2 linked regions of the Enteractinococcus fodinae genome follow. The protein of the gene in region 2 interacts with the protein of the main gene of each other region in a pairwise test. Links are inferred from orthologs where the notes say so. Each region holds a gene or a part of one and is shown on either strand. Other genes may lie near its edges. The genes, in order: dnaE and rplL.

Region 1 (8,943 bases), 940 kb from region 2 along the record:
GCCGGTTGACTCCGGGATATGTTGCGCCACAGCTGCCAGTCCCAGCCCATATCGAACGCCCCGATTATGTCGGGAAGAAGGATGCCGTTGAGGGGCTGCACGGTGACGTCTACGATGCTGAAGGTCTTGGCAAAATTCGTGCCGCAGGACGGCTAGCTGCTCAAGCGATGAACCTGGTGGAGCAATACATTCGCCCGGGGGTAACTACCGCTGAGTTGGATCGCGTGGGCCATGAGTTCATCATTTCCCAGGACGCGTGGCCTTCGACGCTGGGCTATAAGGAATTCCCGAAATCGATGACCACATCACTCAACGAAGTGATTTGTCACGGCATTCCTGACGACACCGTGTTGGAGGATGGCGACATCATCAACATCGATATCACGGTGTATAAAGACGGCCACCACGGTGACCACAACAAGACATTTCTCGTGGGTGACGTTGACGAGGAGTCGCGATTGTTAGTCGAACGCACCGAGAAGGCTCTGGAGCGTGCGATCAAGGCGGTCAAACCCGGCAGGGAAATCAACGTCATTGGCAGGGTCATTGAAACCTATGCCAAGCGCTTCGGCTATGGAGTAGTAGAAGATTTTGTAGGCCACGGTGTCGGCAAAGAGTTTCATTCCGGGCTCATTGTGCCGCACTACGATACAGCACCCCGCCATAACGAGGTCATGGTTCCCGGGATGGTCTTTACCATCGAGCCGATGCTCACGTTAGGAAGTATCGCCTGGGACCTGTGGGATGACGGCTGGACGGTTACGACCAAAGATAAGCAACGCAGCGCGCAGTTCGAACACACCATTGCGGTAACCGAAGATGGCGCCGAAATTCTTACCATCGCTGATTAGCGAAGTTTCAGGGTCCGGGGTGGGCTGGCTTCCCCTTCCAGCCCACCCCGGAAGTCGTTAACGCGTGAACAACTTGGCTTGCAGCGGCTCTTGTACGTGTGGGCGCTCCCGCAACTCATGGATAGCTTTTTCAAAGTCATCCAGATTATCGAAATCTTGATAGACCGAAGCGAACCGCAGGTAGGCGACCTGGTCCAGCTGCCGTAGCGGACCTAGGATGGCCAAGCCTACCTCGTGAGCATCGACTTCAGCATGTCCAGTCGCCCGGATTTTTTCCTCGACCTCCTGGGCGAGTTTGGCTAAATCGTCGTTGTCGACCGGACGACCTTGGCAGGCCTTCCGGACGCCGTTGACGATTTTGGCCCGGTCAAAGGGTTCGGCCACTCCGGAACGTTTAATAACGCTCAGTGAGGTGGTTTCCATCGTGGTGAAACGTTTATCGCAGGAGCGACATTCTCGTCGACGACGTATCGCCGAGCCGTCATCTAATGACCGAGAATCCACGACGCGTGATTCTTCATGTCGGCAAAACGGACAATGCATGGGGGAAGAAACCTCTCTATAGGATAGGTCTAAGCACATCTTAGTCCTACATATAGTTGCGGTTCAACCCCTCGGGCTACTATATGTAGTGGTTCGGGATCTGAAGCTGTCGTCCCGAAGTCTACGGTCGGCACTCATTCGAGACACGAAGGTCCCAAGAGGACCTTCAAATCGCCAAAGAGTGCCGGGTTCGGATTAACCTTATACTGCGGACCGACCCGCAAGATTTCCATCGTCAGGTTCCCAACGAGTTTGATATTCACGTCGGTTGTACCCGAGTGGCTGCGCAGCACTTCGCCGAGTTGCCTAATTAAGGGTTCGGTAGCTTTATACGATGGGATCGTCAGGTTGAGCGGTCCCCCGGCTGCCATGTCCGTGGTATCAAGAATGGTCATCTCTTGGGCTGAAATGACCACAGAGCCGTCATCGCGGCGTTGAACCCGTCCCTTGATGGACACGACGAGATCTTCAGCGATGACCGTGGAAATGGGTTCATAAACTCGCCCGAAGAACATCACGTCTATGGAGCCGGCTAGGTCTTCGACTTCTGCGCGAGCATACGGGTTGCCTGACGTTTTTGCGACACGACGTTCAAGAGTCGTGATCAACCCGGAGATTGTCACGAACGAACCATCGGCCGGGCCTTCATCGTCAACGACCTGACTCACGGTGTGATCCGCATGCTGATCCAGAAGCTGCTCCAGCCCCTGCAGCGGATGGTCCGATACATAGAGCCCGATCATCTCGCGCTCAAAAGCCAGTTTCGTCTTCTTATCCCATTCGGGCAAATCAGGGACCGTGATACCAAATCCGGTGTCGACGCCTGTGGTTTCTTGGTCGTCGAGCAGGGAGAAGAAGTCGAACTGGTTATTTGCTTCCTGGCGTTTTTGCACCATGGAGGCGTCGACCGCTTCCTCATGCACGGCCAACAGGGCACGTCGAGAGTAGTTTAGTGAATCGAACCCGCCCGCCTTGATAATGGATTCGATAGTGCGCTTATTGCACACTTCTTGCGGTACCTTTTTGAAAAAATCCTGGAATGACGTGAAGGCACCTTGTTCTTCACGTGCCTTGACCATGCCGGCAACAACGTGCGCGCCCACGTTACGAACCGCACCCATACCGAATCGGATATCTTCACCGACCGGGGTGAAATTTTGCGCGGATTCGTTAACATCGGGTGGCAGGACATTGATATTCATTCGGCGGCATTCGTTCAGATATACCGCCAATTTGTCTTTATCGTGGGATACCGACGTCAGCAGTGCTGCCATATATTCTGCCGGATAGTGCGCCTTCAAGTACGCCGTCCAGTAGGAGATCACCCCGTAGGCAGCCGAGTGGGCTTTGTTGAAGGCATAGTCCGAGAACGGTAGCAAAATGTCCCACAGCGCAGTAATGGCTTCTTGGGAGTATCCGTTATCCAGCATCCCTTGCTGGAAGCTGGCGTACTGCTTGTCGAGTTCTTCCTTCTTTTTCTTACCCATGGCACGCCGCAGAATGTCGGCCTGCCCGAGCGAGTAGCCGGCCACCTTTTGGGCAATGGACATGACCTGTTCCTGATACACAATCAGACCGTGGGTCACCCCCAGGATCTCTTCGAGCGGCTCTTCTAGCTCTGGGTGAATCGGGGTGACCTCTTGCAGCCCGTTCTTACGCAGCGCATAGTTATTATGCGAGTTTGCCCCCATGGGACCGGGACGGTACAACGCAAGTGTCGCAGAGATGTCTTCGAAGTTGTCAGGACGCATCAGTTTGAGTAACGCGCGGATCGGGCCGCCGTCCAACTGAAACACCCCGAGGGTATCGCCACGAGCTAGCAACGCATAGGAATCTGGGTCATCCAACTCTAGGGTGTCCAAATCTAGCGTGAAGTTTCGGTTGAGTTCGATATTTTCGACCGCATCCGAGATCACGGTGAGGTTGCGTAGCCCCAGAAAGTCCATCTTGATCAAGCCCAGTGCTTCAGCGGTGGGGTAATCGAACTGGGTGATTACCTGACGATCAACTAACCGTCGCATCAGGGGAATGACGTCAATGATCGGGTCCGAAGACATGATCACACCGGCCGCGTGGACACCCCATTGACGAATAAGTCCTTCGAGTCCCTTGGCGGTCTCGAAGACTTCTTGGGTCTCGGGATCAGTCTGGAGCATCTCCCGGAAATCGCCGGCCTCTGAATAGCGTGATGCTTCCGGATTTTCGATGTCGGCTAACGGGATATCCTTGGCCATGACCTGCGGTGGTAGCGCTTTCGTGAGCTGCTCCCCCATCGAAAATGGTTTACCCAGCACACGGGCTGCATCTTTTAGGGCCTGCTTCGTCTTAATAGTCCCGTAGGTTACGATCATCGCCACACGTTCGTCACCATATTTTTCGGTCACGTATTCGATGACTTCGTTTCGGCGGCGATCGTCAAAGTCCACATCGAAGTCAGGCATGGAGACACGATCCGGGTTCAGGAAACGCTCGAAAATCAAACCGTGCTGTAACGGATCTAATTCGGTGATGCGGAGAGCATAGGCGACCATCGAACCGGCACCGGAACCACGTCCTGGACCCACCCGGATGCCTTGTTCTTTCGCCCAGTTGATGAAGTCTGCCACCACTAGGAAATAGCCGGGGAAGCCCATGTTGATGATGACTTCGAGCTCATAGTCGGCTTGTTTTTGAACATCCGATGGAACCCCGTTGGGATACCGGAACCGAAGGCCTTTATTAACCTCTTTGATCAACCAGCTGGTCTCGTCCTCACCCGGCGGGGTGGGGAATTTTGGCATGTAGTTGGCGTCAGTGTTGAAACTGACTTCGCACTGCTCGGCAATCACCAAGGTATTGTCGATGGCTTCGGGCAGGTCCGAAAAGAGCGCCCGCATTTCCGCGGCGGATTTCAGGTAGTAGTCATTACCGGAGAAGGCGAACCGTGAGCCACCTTCGTCGTAGGTTGGTTCGCTAAGTTTGGATCCGGATTGCAGGGCCAACAACGCTTCGTGATGTTTGGCGTCGTGCTGGTGAGTGTAGTGCAGGTCGTTTGTCGCGACCAGCGGCAGATTCAAATCCTTGGCAATTTGCAGCAGGTCTCCGATGACTCGGCGTTCAATATCCAGCCCATGTTGCATCACTTCGACATAAAAATTTTCTTTGCCGAAAATATCTCGGAACTCCGCTGCGGCGTCGAGAGCCTCTCGGTACTGTCCCAGGCGCAGCCGCGTTTGGACTTCACCAGATGGACACCCGGTGGTGGCGATCAGGCCTTCGGAGTACTCATTGAGTAGCTCGCGGTCGATCCGAGGCCATTTCGCATAGACCGAATCCAGGGACGCGTGTGATCCCATCCGGAATAAGTTGTGCATACCGGTGTTGTTTTTGGACAGCAAGGTCATGTGCGTATAGGCGCCACTACCGGAAACGTCGTCGCCGCGTTGGTCGGGATCGCCCCAACGCACACGGGTCTTATCGGTGCGGTGCTGATGGCCAGGGGTGAGATATGCTTCCAACCCCACAATGGGCTTGATGCCATACTGCTGGGCCTTGTTCCAAAAATCGAATGCGCCGAAGAGATACCCGTGATCGGTGATGGCGATCGCTTCTTGGCCTAACCGATTGGCCTCAGCAAACAGTTCATCAAGTTTTGCAGCTCCGTCGAGCATGGAGTATTCGGTATGGGTGTGAAGGTGTACGAAACCGTCGCGTTTCCCTGTAGATCCACCGGCCAAGAGTGTGTCGACCTCCAACTTGATGACTGACTAGCGACAGTCAGTCTAGCCGTAGTCTTGCAAACGTTCCAAAGCGTAGCGCAGGTCGTCAGGATACGATGACGTGTAGCTCACGTATTGACCCGTGACGGGGTGCTCGAAGGCAATGCCAACGGCATGTAGCCACTGACGGGTCAGCCCCAGCTCTGCGGCAAGTTGCGGATCAGCATCATAGGTCAGATCCCCGACCAGCGGGTGTTTGAGCGCTGAAAAATGCACTCGAATCTGGTGAGTTCTTCCCGTGAGGAGCTCAACGTCAACCAGCGTGGCAGTACCGAAGGACTCGAGCGTTTTATAGACGGTCAAAGCTTCTTTGCCACCCTCGACGACACCGAAACGCCATTCATATCCCGGTTGCCGGTCGATCGGGGCGTTAATGGTGCCGTTGAGCGGATCGGGTAGCCCTTCGATGAGGGCGTGATAGTGACGCTGCGGGGTTCGATCATGGAAGGCTTGTTTTAGCCGGCTGTAGGCAACCTCAGTCTTGGCGACCACCATCAGCCCGGAGGTACCAACGTCTAGCCGTTGTACGATGCCTTGGCGTTCGGGCGGGCCGGAGGTGGCAACATCGATTCCCAGCGCAGCTAACCCGCCAACCACGGTGGGGCCCTTCCACCCCTGGGAGGGATGGGCCGCCACGCCCACTGGTTTGTCTACGACGACATAATCGTCCTCGTCTGCCACGATTGTTAGGTCCTGCACGAGTTCGGCTCTCACCTCTAATGGGTCCGGGTCATTGGGCAATGTCACGCTCAGGATATCGCCGGGTGCCACCTTGGTTGACTTCGCGGCTTGTTCGGCGTTGACGGTGACCAAGCCGCGTTGAATCCATTGCACCGCTTTGGTGCGAGATATGCCGGCCAATTGTGCTACGGCTGCGTCGGCTCGGCTGCGTTGCTCTATTGTGACGATCAGTTTTGCGGGGTCGGAGGCGGTCATGCGCTTCCTATCCTGAGTTTTCGTTTGCGGTTGACGATTCCTCTGGCTGACCATCAAGCGTCTTGCCACGCATGACTAAAATAACGATGACGATAATGGAAACTACGATGAATGAATCCGCCAAATTGAAAATGGCGAAATTTGGCACGGCTATGAAATCGATGACGTGTCCGACACCAAACCCAGGTTCCCGAAAGAGACGGTCTGTGAGGTTGCCGGCTATCCCACCGCCCAGGGCGCCCAGCGTGATAAGCCAAGGGGTTGTTCTGGCCCGAAAAACGATCAGGTACAGCACGATCAGCAATCCAACAGCCTGAATGATGGTAAAGACCCAGGTGAATTCTGTTCCGATTGAAAATGCCGCTCCGGGATTACGGATGAAATGCCACGTTAACAGTGGCTCAATGACCGGTATGCGCTCGCCCTCGTGCATATTGGCCAAGACAGCTTCTTTGGACCAAAGATCCGCGAGATAAGCTACGACCAGCGGGATGAGCGCGATCCACCAGCTACGCTGGGGAACGTCGTGTTCGGTATGCGCCACGTTCTTCTCCTTGGGCGGCATGACATACTCTTCCAAACACTGATGGTCGGCTATTTACGAGAATAGCCGACCATCTGTGTTTGACCGAGACGCCCGCAGGGCGTTCTCGGGATGTCAAAGTTAGTCTGTGACTCGGGCTTGAGAGTCGAGGTCCTTGAGCTGGTTTTCGATGAAGGAGCGCAGACGCGAACGGTAATCACGTTCGAAGCCGCGGAGCTCTTCAACTTCACGCTCCAGGGTGGATTTGCGTTTCTCAAAGTCTTCGAGAGTCTTGCGAGAGGTCTCTTGCGCCTCGGTGACCAGGCGGTTCGCTTCGCGTTCGGCCTGTGAGATAATTTCGTCGCGTTTACGTTCACCTTCGGCGACGTATTCATCGTGCAGTCGTTGAGCCATGGCCAACACACCGGCAGCAGATTCTGCGGTGGTTTCTGTGGAGTCGGCTTGGGCCGGCGCGGCTGGTGCAGCAGGCTGTACGACTTCAGGCTCTGGCTCGACTACTTCTTGAGCCTCTGGTTCTGCTTCTACCACTGGCAGATCTGCTGCTGTGGCGGCTTCCTCTTCGTTACCGTCAGCTGGGACGGGCGATGGGACCGATGCGCTTTCTCCGGTCTGAGCTTCTAGCTCTGCCACCTGACGACGCAAGTCATCGTTCTCTTGGTTTAGACGGCGCAGTTCCTCAACGATCTCATCGAGAAAATCGTCTACTTCGTCTTGGTCGTAGCCTTCTCGAAATTTCGTGACTTGGAATTTCTTATTGACTACAACTTCCGGCGTGAGAGCCATGTGGTCACCCCAATTACTTGGTCATGTACAAAACTAGAAAACCTGGTGTTTTCTCGTGAGCAGCGCAAGCGGAAAACTCGAAGCTACTACGTATCTCTGCTTACAATATCACCGTATATCGCTGAACGAGTAGTCTACACAGCTGTTACGGTAAAAAATTCGTCTTCTTGAGCTAAATAACTTGATAAAGCTTAAGATGCTGCCCCTTGGAAGGCAACTAGACGGACGATCATCACTATAAAGAACACTACAATAAAGGATAAATCCAGTGACACTGGTCCGAGTTGTAAGGGTGGGATAAACCGGCGGAAGAAGCGCAAAGGCGGATCAGTCATGGTCATGACTATTTCGGCAATGATGAGGTTGATGCCGCGCGGTCTCCAGTCCCGAACGAACGCGCCCACCAAGGAGTAGAGGATCCGCACTACTAGGATGAAGAAGTAAATGGTACTTACCAAGTACAGCAAGGTCCAAAGTAATTGCACGAGTCCTCAGTTTCTTCGGTATAGCGTCTGGTCGTTGTCGCCGTTTTAGGCCTGGTCGAAGAAGTCTTCGTCCTGGCTTGCAGCAGCGTTCCCCTCTACGACGTTTTCAACATTAGTAGGAGTCAGCAGGAACACCTTATTCGTGACTCGTTCGATTGCCCCGTGCAGTCCAAAGGCAAGACCCGCCGAGAAATCCACTAACCGCTTGGCTTCTGTTTCTGCCATATCAGTGACATTGATGATCACGGGGACACCGGATCGAATGGCTTCACCGATCAGTTTGGCGTCATTATAAGACCGCGGGTGAATCGTACGCAGTTTGTGCACTTCAGCGCTTTCCTCTCGGGACTGGACCACACGTTTGATCGGCGTGACCGGTGCACGGTATTCGTCGTCTTCGTCTGGCACTGGTCGTGGACCAGTCGGTTTCGACTCCACCGGCTTGACAGGTTCTTGTGCGGCATCCGACGCAGTCGGTTTGGCCGCGATGTCTGCTGCAGCTGGACTCGCTTGGCGTTCTTCTTCGAGAAGCTCTTGTTCATAGGCTTCGTCACTATCAGCCAGACCCATTCGGATCATGGCTTTCTTGAATCCGCTAACCATGCGCACCTCAAATCCTTGATGGTTCTAGGACACTATTGACACTAGTAGACAACCCCACGAAATCAGGGGAAATACGCGACCTGATTCGGTGTGTCGTAGACCATTACGAGTTTTGTTGAGCTTTCCATACGAATCCAGCGATCCGTCCTTGACCGGGTTCGCGACGGTGGGAATAGTAGCGCTCATCGGAATAGGTACAAATATCACTGCGGACTACATCGACCGCTAAGCCGCTGAGAATGGTTTCGGCAGCCGCTGGAAGATCTAATGCCGGAGTGCCCCAGGATGTTTCAGCGCCGATGTTTGCGTAGCGGTGCACTGCCCTGGTTCTCATGGCCAGTGGCACTTCGTAGCAGTCGCCGCAAATGCTGGGACCGATCACCGCGGTGATGTTCCCTCCGCCTGCAGTGTTCAGTTCGCGCAACTGAGCCACGGTGTTC
Region 2 (7,847 bases):
CCCCACTGGTGATGAGCACGTCGGGCATCGGACCGTACTCTCCGGCGGTGAGGTGTTGGAGCGTATCAGCCAGGTCATGATCAGCCACGACCCACGCTTCGGGGGTGTCATAGCCCTTGTCGCGTAACCACTGCACCAATTTTGGCCCCGCATCGTCGTCATACACGCCTGCCGCCGCACGGGTCGAAGCGATCAACACTATCCCGGTCGCACCGGGGTGCTCACTTGTGGACGCGTGATGGTCGGTCGGGAGGGTGACGCTTCTGGGTAGCGGCCCCACAGGGGCGTCCAGCCTGGCGTCGGCAAAAAGATGGACGGTGACGGATTGCCCCGGTTTCACTCGAGCCATTGCTGGGATTTCTACCAGCGCGTTTGCTCCAACCGCTTGTGCCACCAGATGTGAACCAGCATCCCCCTGAAGTTGCGCTACCAGTTCGGAACCATGCATTCCGACGACGGCTCGCCGATATTGGGTCTTCCCTCGGATGCCCGTCGCCGAGTGATTGAGCCGGGCGGTCACCTTAAGGGGCTCATAACCGGATGCAAAAGCCTCCCAGAGCGCGGGGAGCACCAGCACGCGCATCGAAACCAACGTAGAAATAGGATTGCCCGGCACCGCGATGATCGGAGTCGTGCCATACAGCGCATATCCTTGGGGGCCACCCGGTTGTTGGTCGACTTTCCCAACCCAAGAATCTGGGAGCCGTTCGAACAGCTGCCGCACGACCTCATATTTGCCTTCTGAAATGCCGCCGGATGTCAGGATCAGGTCCGGTGCGTGCTCGCGGATGAGCGCATCCAGAACTTTCCGAAAGTCACGCAGGTCATCCGACGTCGCCGCCGTGGCGACGACGTTCATGCCGTGGGTTGCTGCTAGTGATTGGATTAACGGCGTGTTGGCATCAAAGATCTTGGCGGGCACCGGAGAACTCCCGGCCACGACCTCATCGCCACCGGCAATCACGGCGATTCGTGGACGGGCCCGAACCGGCAACTCGGTCAGCCCCTGGGATGCTGCAGCCGCGACCAACGCGGCATCAATCACGTCACCTTCCCGAGCCAAGAGGGTGCCGGCTTTCATATCACTACCGGTCTTGCGGATGAACGCCCCGACTTCAACCGCCGGAAGCGTGACGTACTCACCGGTCTGAACAAACTGCGGCGGGTGAGCGTGTTCTATCGGCACGATGGCCACCACGTCATCGGGAATCTGGGCGCCGGTCATAATAGGCACAGCGGTGTCATGGCCGTAGCCATTGACCCCGTATTGATAAACCTCTGCCGGATCGGTGCCGGCGGGGATATCTGGCCCGACTCGGAAACGACCGCCTGCTACATTGGCATACCCGATGCCGTACCCATCCATCTGCGAATTATCGAATCGGGGTGACGGGGTGGTGGCAATCAGATCGGTGGCTAGCCGCCACCCGACACTTTGATGAACCGGCAAACTGACCGCCGGCAATGGTCCGACCGTCTCAGCCAGCAATCGAGCTAAGGTTTGGAAATAGCGTGCAGTCGATAGGCTCACGATTGGGCTCCGGGGTCTTCAAGGGACCAATCACCCGATTTTCCACCCGTTTTTTCTAAGACTTTAATGTCGGTGATCGCTGCCCGAGGGTCGACCGCTTTGATCATGTCATACAGCGTCAAGGCTGCGGTGGACGCGGCCGATAAGGCTTCCATTTCGACGCCCGTGACCCCGGTAGTTTTGACTAAGGCCTCCACGCGAACCGTGCCGGCTCCAGTATCGGATTTGAAGTCCACGGTGATCTTGCCTAACGGGATGGGATGACATAGCGGAATCGTTTCCCAGGTCTTTTTCGCCGCCATGATGCCAGCGACCCGAGCCACCGGCAGCGCATCGCCTTTAGGCAGTCCCCCGGCCATGATCATTTCGATGACCTCGGAGCGTGTTACGACGACAGCCTGGGCTCGTGAAGTTCTCGAGGTGGTGGCTTTTTCAGTGACATCCACCATGTGGGCCGAACCGTCGGCACGCACGTGGCTGAGTTGGTCGTCCATAGTTCCCTTTCATCCACTATTGCCAAGGTCTAGACTAACTATAGAACGGAACCCTAAAATTTCGCCCCAACATTCCGCGCAACCAAGGTTGCGACGGCAAGGAGCACTCTTTGTCAGGTTTAATCGATCAATTCGGCCGTACCGCGACCGATCTTCGGATGTCACTCATCGATAAATGCAATCTGCGCTGTCGCTATTGCATGCCGGCCGAAGGTCTCGATTGGCTTCAAAAAGATCAGCTGCTCGCCGCGCACGAGGTCATTCGGTTGGCCGATATCGGGATCAGTCACTTGGGCATCGACAAAATTCGCTTCACCGGCGGGGAGCCCTTAGTACGTGCTGACTTAGTGGACATCCTTGCCGGTGTGCATGCAGCCCACCCAGATGTTGAGCTGTCGATGACGACCAATGGGATTAACCTGGAACGTAAAATCGATGATCTGGTGGCAGCAGGCCTCAGCCGCATCAATGTCTCGCTGGACACCGTTTGCCCTGAGACCTTTGCCAAGATCACTCGTCGCGACCGGCTGACCAAAGTCCTGTCTGGCTTACATTCCGCAAAAGCTGCCGGCTTGGAACCGATCAAGATTAACGCCGTACTGCTTCGTGGTATCAATGACCAGCAAGCCGCTGAACTTTTGACCTGGACGCTGGAACACGGCTACGCGCTGCGGTTTATTGAACAGATGCCGCTTGACGCGGACCATAAATGGAAACGCGACAACATGGTCACCGCCAAGGAAATCCGCGCCCAGATCTCCCAGGTTTACACGCTGACACCCCATGAGGAACCACGCGGTTCAGCCCCGGCAGAACTGTTTGATGTGCGCGACAAAACCACACACGAGATCCTCGGGACAGTGGGCATTATTGCGTCGGTGACCGAACCATTCTGTGCCGAATGTTCACGCACCCGTTTGACCGCCGACGCTAAGGTCCGGTCGTGCTTGTTCTCACACGAGGAGACCGACCTGATGGCACTGCTACGCAGTGGCGCATCCGATGAGGTCATCGCCGATGCGTGGCGCACCGCGATGTGGCACAAACCCAAGGCTCACGGTCAGACCAAGACCGGCTTGGGTATGCCTGGTTTCGTCCAGCCCGAGCGCAGCATGAGCGCTATCGGCGGGTAGGTATGACCGTCACTCCCCCCGTTGCAGGGCTGTTTGCGATTATCCTGGCCGGGGGTGCCTCCTCTAGGCTGCACGCCACGAGCCCCCACCCGGTCACGGATAAACCCCTGTTGGAGTTTGAGGGTGAACCTCTCATTACTCGAGTGCTTGCCGAGACGGCCCGAGCGGTTCTGGCGCAACACACAGTGGTGGTCGGGCCGTCATCACTGCCCACCGGTGATATCGCCACGGTGTCGGAAGATCCTCCTCGTGCCGGGCCGTACCTGGCCGTCAGGGCAGGACTGCAATATTTCACCGAAGAACTCGGGCCGGCTACCACTGGTCAAGGAGTCTTGCTCCTTGCGGCTGATATGCCGTGGATCGGACTAGGAATCAGCGCGTTAGCTGAGCATCATCAAAAGCACGGGCCAGATTCGAAGGTCGCTGTGGTCGAGTCCGCTGGACGAATTCAACCGCTTTTGTCGTACCTACCCCGTCCTTTAGGCGAGGAGTTATTTGCTGAACCGCTGCTCAACGCGGGTATTTGGCACGCCCTGCGCAAGACGCCCTACCGTGGCATTGAACTGCCTGCTCATGCCGGTGCGGATGTAGATACCTACCAAGATGCCCTCGAGTACGGGGTAACGTTCAACGACTAGAGGTATCAGGACTGCGATGGTTGTTCCATCTCGAGGTTCTGGAAGGAATCTGCAGGAAACTCTAAGACGTCCCCATTGAGGATGGGAGGATGCTCGTAAGCTAGAACCGCAGAGAGTCCCAAGCGAAATAATGTGCCGTGGCCTACCAAGATCACGTTCTGCGACGGGTGGTGACGCGCGATATGGCGAAAAGCCCCCAGCGCACGATGCTGGACTTCTTCATCAGATTCTTCAGCGCACATGAGCTCCATGCGAGTTTCTTCATCAAAATCCGCCAAGTGGATGCCTTCAGCCGGACCGAAATCGCGTTCAATGAGATTGTCGAGTGTCTGTACGCGTGCCATGCCTAGGATCTCAGCGACTCGTTGTGCGGTTTGGACAGACCGTATCAACGGTGAGGAGTAGATTGCATGCCATTGCCCCCTGCGCTGCAGGGTCTGGGCAGCTTTCGTGGCCTCAAAGTATCCCTCGGCGCTCAAGGGATTGTCGGTACGACCCTGGAGTAATCGCTTTCGACTCCACTCCGTGCGTCCGTGACGTACAAAAGCCCACTTCATTGTCGTTGTCCTTACTCAGGTTATTGATGTATTTAGGCTTACGGGTACGAAGCGACCGGTCTGTGAATACGAAAAATGTTCTTGGTAAACAGTAGGTGACAACTGCGTGATCCGACTTGAACTGCATTTTCGGTATTAAAACGCTTCACCCCGCTGCAATTGCAGCGGGGTGAAGTCGACGTCAGTTAAGAACTGATGCGTAACTGAAGCTTATTTTACGGTGACGGTCGCGCCAGCGCCTTCGAGTGCTTCCTTGGCAGCGTCTGCAGCAGCCTTGTCAACACCCTCGAGGACAGCCTTTGGAGCGGCATCAACGAGGTCTTTGGCGTCTTTCAGACCCAGGGAGGTCAGAGCGCGAACTTCTTTAATAACACCGATCTTGGCGTCACCAGGAGATTCGAGAACAACGTCGAATTCGGTCTGTTCTTCAGCAGCGGCGTCGTCGCCACCACCGGCTGGAGCAGCAGCCATTGCGACTGGTGCAGCAGCGGTTACGTCGAATTCTTCTTCAAATGCTTTGATGAATTCGGACAGTTCTAGCAGGGATAGCTCTTTGAAAGCATCCAACAGTTCTTCAGTGGACAGTTTTGCCATGATATTGGCTCCTTTGCGATAAAAGTCTTGGGTCTGGTTGTGTGGCACGTAATGTGCCAGCGGTTATGCAGCTTCGTCTTGCTTTTCGCGCAGCGCTTCTGCGAGGCGAACAGCTTTCTCGAGTGGGGCTTGGAATGTAGCGGCTGCCTTGGACAGGGAGCCCTTCATTGCGCCAGCCATCATCGATAGCAAAGTCTCGCGAGATTCGAGGTTTGCCAACTGGATAACTTGGGCTTCATCAAGTGGTTGGCCATCCATGTAGCCGCCCTTGATGACCAGTTTGTCGTGGTCCTTGGCGAAATCACGAATGACTTTAGCAACGTCTACAGTCTCACCTGAGACGAATGCGATTGCGGTAGGACCGGTGAGTTTGCCTTCTAGAGCTGTAACTCCGGCCTGTTCTGCCGCAATAGCAGTCAGCGTGTTCTTCGCCACGGCGTAAGTAGCGTTCTCACCCAGAGCACGACGCAGGTTCGTGATCTCTTCTACGGTGAGACCACGGTATTCTGTGAATACAGCTGAGGATGAGTTGCGGAACAGTTCCGCAAGCTCTTCCACGGCTGCAGTTTTTTCAGCATTCGCCATGGCACTCCTTCCTTCGTGGATATGCCGGTCACCCAAACACAAAAACGCCCCGTGCAGGTGCACAGGGCGCAAAGAGTCTGGAGCTGCAAAAATCGCAGGAGTTCTATGCCATCATGTCCACCTACGCGGGCCGCTCATATACGAGCTTTTATAGTCACACCTATTTGGCACAGGTGTAATACAACCGGCGGTCTTCGGTACGCATTACCTTACAGAGTTTCCGCTCGCATTTGCAAATCGAGCACCAGAAACGAAAACACTGCCTCCTGTCTAGCTCTCGATGAACTGGTCAGGAAGCCAAACCGGACGGATGACCAGCATCATCTGACGACGATGTCGAAGTTCTGGTTTCATGGGTGTCGGGTAAGCGTCGATGCCGTGCTGTTGAAGCCTCAGCCGCGTAGCGCAGGACGCCTGGGATGCCCTCACACTGATAGACCGCCCGTTGTCGGGTTGCTCCGGTACCTTCGGCCAGCAACAGCTCTAGTCCAGCTCGAACTAGTTCATCATCACCGAAAGCTTCGATATATGGGAGTGCGTGCTGGAAGGCTTGCCATACTAGCTTTTTGGCAGGGTACGGAGTGCCGCTAAACGGATCGAGCAAACGTCCTGTCAGACCAAACTTTGCTGCTTGCCAAAGGCTCACATCAAGTAGCTCGACCTGGGGTTGGGACCGTGGAGGTTGATCGACAGCGGCACTGACCAGACCACGGATGAGGGCCGCCAAGACAACGGCGTCTGAGACCTGCAGTTGCACATCACAGGCCCTGACCTCAATGGTGGGGTGACGGTGCGACAAGCGTGCCAACCAGCAAATACCACCGTGGTCAGTGACCACATCGCTGGCCAACAGTGCTTCGACGCGCCTGGTGTAGTCCTCAAAATCCTGGAAATATGGGGGCATGCCACTGACCATCCACCGGCGGTAGTGAATGGTCCGCCAGCTAGCGAAACCGGAATCTCTGCCCTGCCAGAAAGGTGAATTCGCACTGAGCGCCGTCAGCAAGGGCAGCCACGGGCGAAGACCGTTGAGCGCTTGTACGCCTGCTTCCGGGTTAGGGATGGTGACGTGGACGTGCATCCCGTTAATGTATTGGTCCGCTGCGATGCCGGGGGCGAGCTCTGCTAATTGGAGGTACCGGTCCGCATCGCTGATCGTTGCGCCGCGCCCATCGATCCGAGGTGCAGCGCCCACCGGCACTGCGGCGATGTTGAACTGACGCGTCACGGCGGCCAGTTCTTGCCGAAAAGCTAACAGGGCCTCAGTGGCAGTTTGCGTATCTCCCAAGACCGCTGAGGCGTGCTCGATCTGACATCGAAGCCACTCAAGTGTGGCCTGGCCACCGGCTACGGCAATGTGTTGTAAGGCGGCCGTCTGATGCTTCGTGGGGGCAACCGGGAATAACGCGTCTTGATCAACGAGTAAGAATTCTTCTTCTATCCCCAGCAGGGTCATGGAGTGACAGTAACACGACGCACCCGGCTGATACTAGAAATCTTCTGCTGCTATCTGCCGTGCTGATGCGCTCATACCGGTAGAGGTACTCCTGACCGTTGGGTGTTATTCAGCGTCCTTGATATCAAGCCGTGCTTGGCCGACAAGAAAGGCCAATTGAGCTCCGTTATCAGCGTCAGCTTTTTGCATAGCACGCGTCACCGTGGATTTGACGGTATCCGGTGCGATGTTCAGTTCCGCACCAATCTGCTTATAGGACTTGCCGTGTCCGATAAGATGCGCAACTTCCAGTTCGCGCGGTGCTAATGCGGCGATACGTTCCCTGGCTTGAGCGATTTCGGGCGCGGTGGAGGGACGGAGAAAGCTTTCAATGAGGCGGATAGTGGTTTGCGGTGAAACCATAGGCTCCCCGTCTGCTGCCGCACGAAGCGCTGGGAGTAGTAGTGTTTCGGCATCGTTTTTGAGAATAAAGCCGACTGCCCCAGCCTCGAGTGCCCCGCGAGTATACGACTCGAGATCGAAACTTGTGGCGGCCAGAACTTTGGGTGGGTTAAGCAAGTTTTGGACACGTCGAATAGATTCCACGCCGTCGATCTCACCTGGCAGGTAGAGGTCCATGACGACCAAATCAGGTCGAGTATCGCGTATCTGCTGCAAAGCATCCAGCCCGTTTGTCGCGGAACCGACCACTTCCATCGTCGGGTCAGCTTCGACAATGGCCACGAGGTTCCGCAGCGTCATGGTCTCGTCGTCTACTATCACTACCCTGATTGCCACACGGAAAGCCTAGCACCGCGGGTGGGACACGTTTAGAGTGCTTCGACCGACTCCAATGTCCAGGGCAGATGGACTGTGAGCC

The links.
Region 1: the proteins of rplL (region 2) and dnaE interact in binary tests that used the Escherichia coli proteins (3 or more experiments, as listed by UniProt). The link is inferred for Enteractinococcus fodinae from one-to-one orthologs.

What each region holds. Positions count from the first base shown.
Region 1 is NZ_JAVDYJ010000001.1:1,675,350-1,684,292, forward strand. What follows is about bases 1,329-5,408. They hold dnaE (DNA polymerase III subunit alpha), read right to left. Parts: upstream 5,045-5,408; coding sequence 1,529-5,044; downstream 1,329-1,528. Other genes in these bases: nrdR (transcriptional regulator NrdR), read right to left, coding at 1,329-1,394; J2S62_RS07820 (RluA family pseudouridine synthase), read right to left, coding at 5,156-5,408. In the rest of the region: map (type I methionyl aminopeptidase), read left to right, coding at 1-851; more of nrdR, read right to left, coding at 909-1,328; more of J2S62_RS07820, read right to left, coding at 5,409-6,088; lspA (signal peptidase II), read right to left, coding at 6,096-6,632; J2S62_RS07830 (DivIVA domain-containing protein), read right to left, coding at 6,753-7,415; J2S62_RS07835 (YggT family protein), read right to left, coding at 7,607-7,900; J2S62_RS07840 (cell division protein SepF), read right to left, coding at 7,946-8,503; J2S62_RS07845 (polyphenol oxidase family protein), read right to left, coding at 8,607-8,943. UniProt on the Escherichia coli protein: DNA polymerase III is a complex, multichain enzyme responsible for most of the replicative synthesis in bacteria. This DNA polymerase also exhibits 3' to 5' exonuclease activity. The alpha chain is the DNA polymerase catalytic subunit.
Region 2 is NZ_JAVDYJ010000001.1:737,061-744,907, reverse strand. What follows is about bases 3,256-6,239. They hold rplL (50S ribosomal protein L7/L12), read right to left. Parts: upstream 4,948-6,239; coding sequence 4,564-4,947; downstream 3,256-4,563. Other genes in these bases: J2S62_RS03480 (carboxylate-amine ligase), read right to left, coding at 5,822-6,239; rplJ (50S ribosomal protein L10), read right to left, coding at 5,011-5,532; J2S62_RS03495 (histidine phosphatase family protein), read right to left, coding at 3,802-4,353; mobA (molybdenum cofactor guanylyltransferase), read left to right, coding at 3,256-3,796. In the rest of the region: J2S62_RS03515 (molybdopterin-binding protein), read right to left, coding at 1-1,531; cyclic pyranopterin monophosphate synthase MoaC, read right to left, coding at 1,528-2,025; GTP 3',8-cyclase MoaA, read left to right, coding at 2,136-3,158; more of mobA, read left to right, coding at 3,161-3,255; more of J2S62_RS03480, read right to left, coding at 6,240-6,988; J2S62_RS03475 (response regulator transcription factor), read right to left, coding at 7,094-7,765; J2S62_RS03470 (sensor histidine kinase), read right to left, coding at 7,798-7,847. UniProt on the Escherichia coli protein: The binding site for several of the GTPase factors involved in protein synthesis (IF-2, EF-Tu, EF-G and RF3). Is thus essential for accurate translation.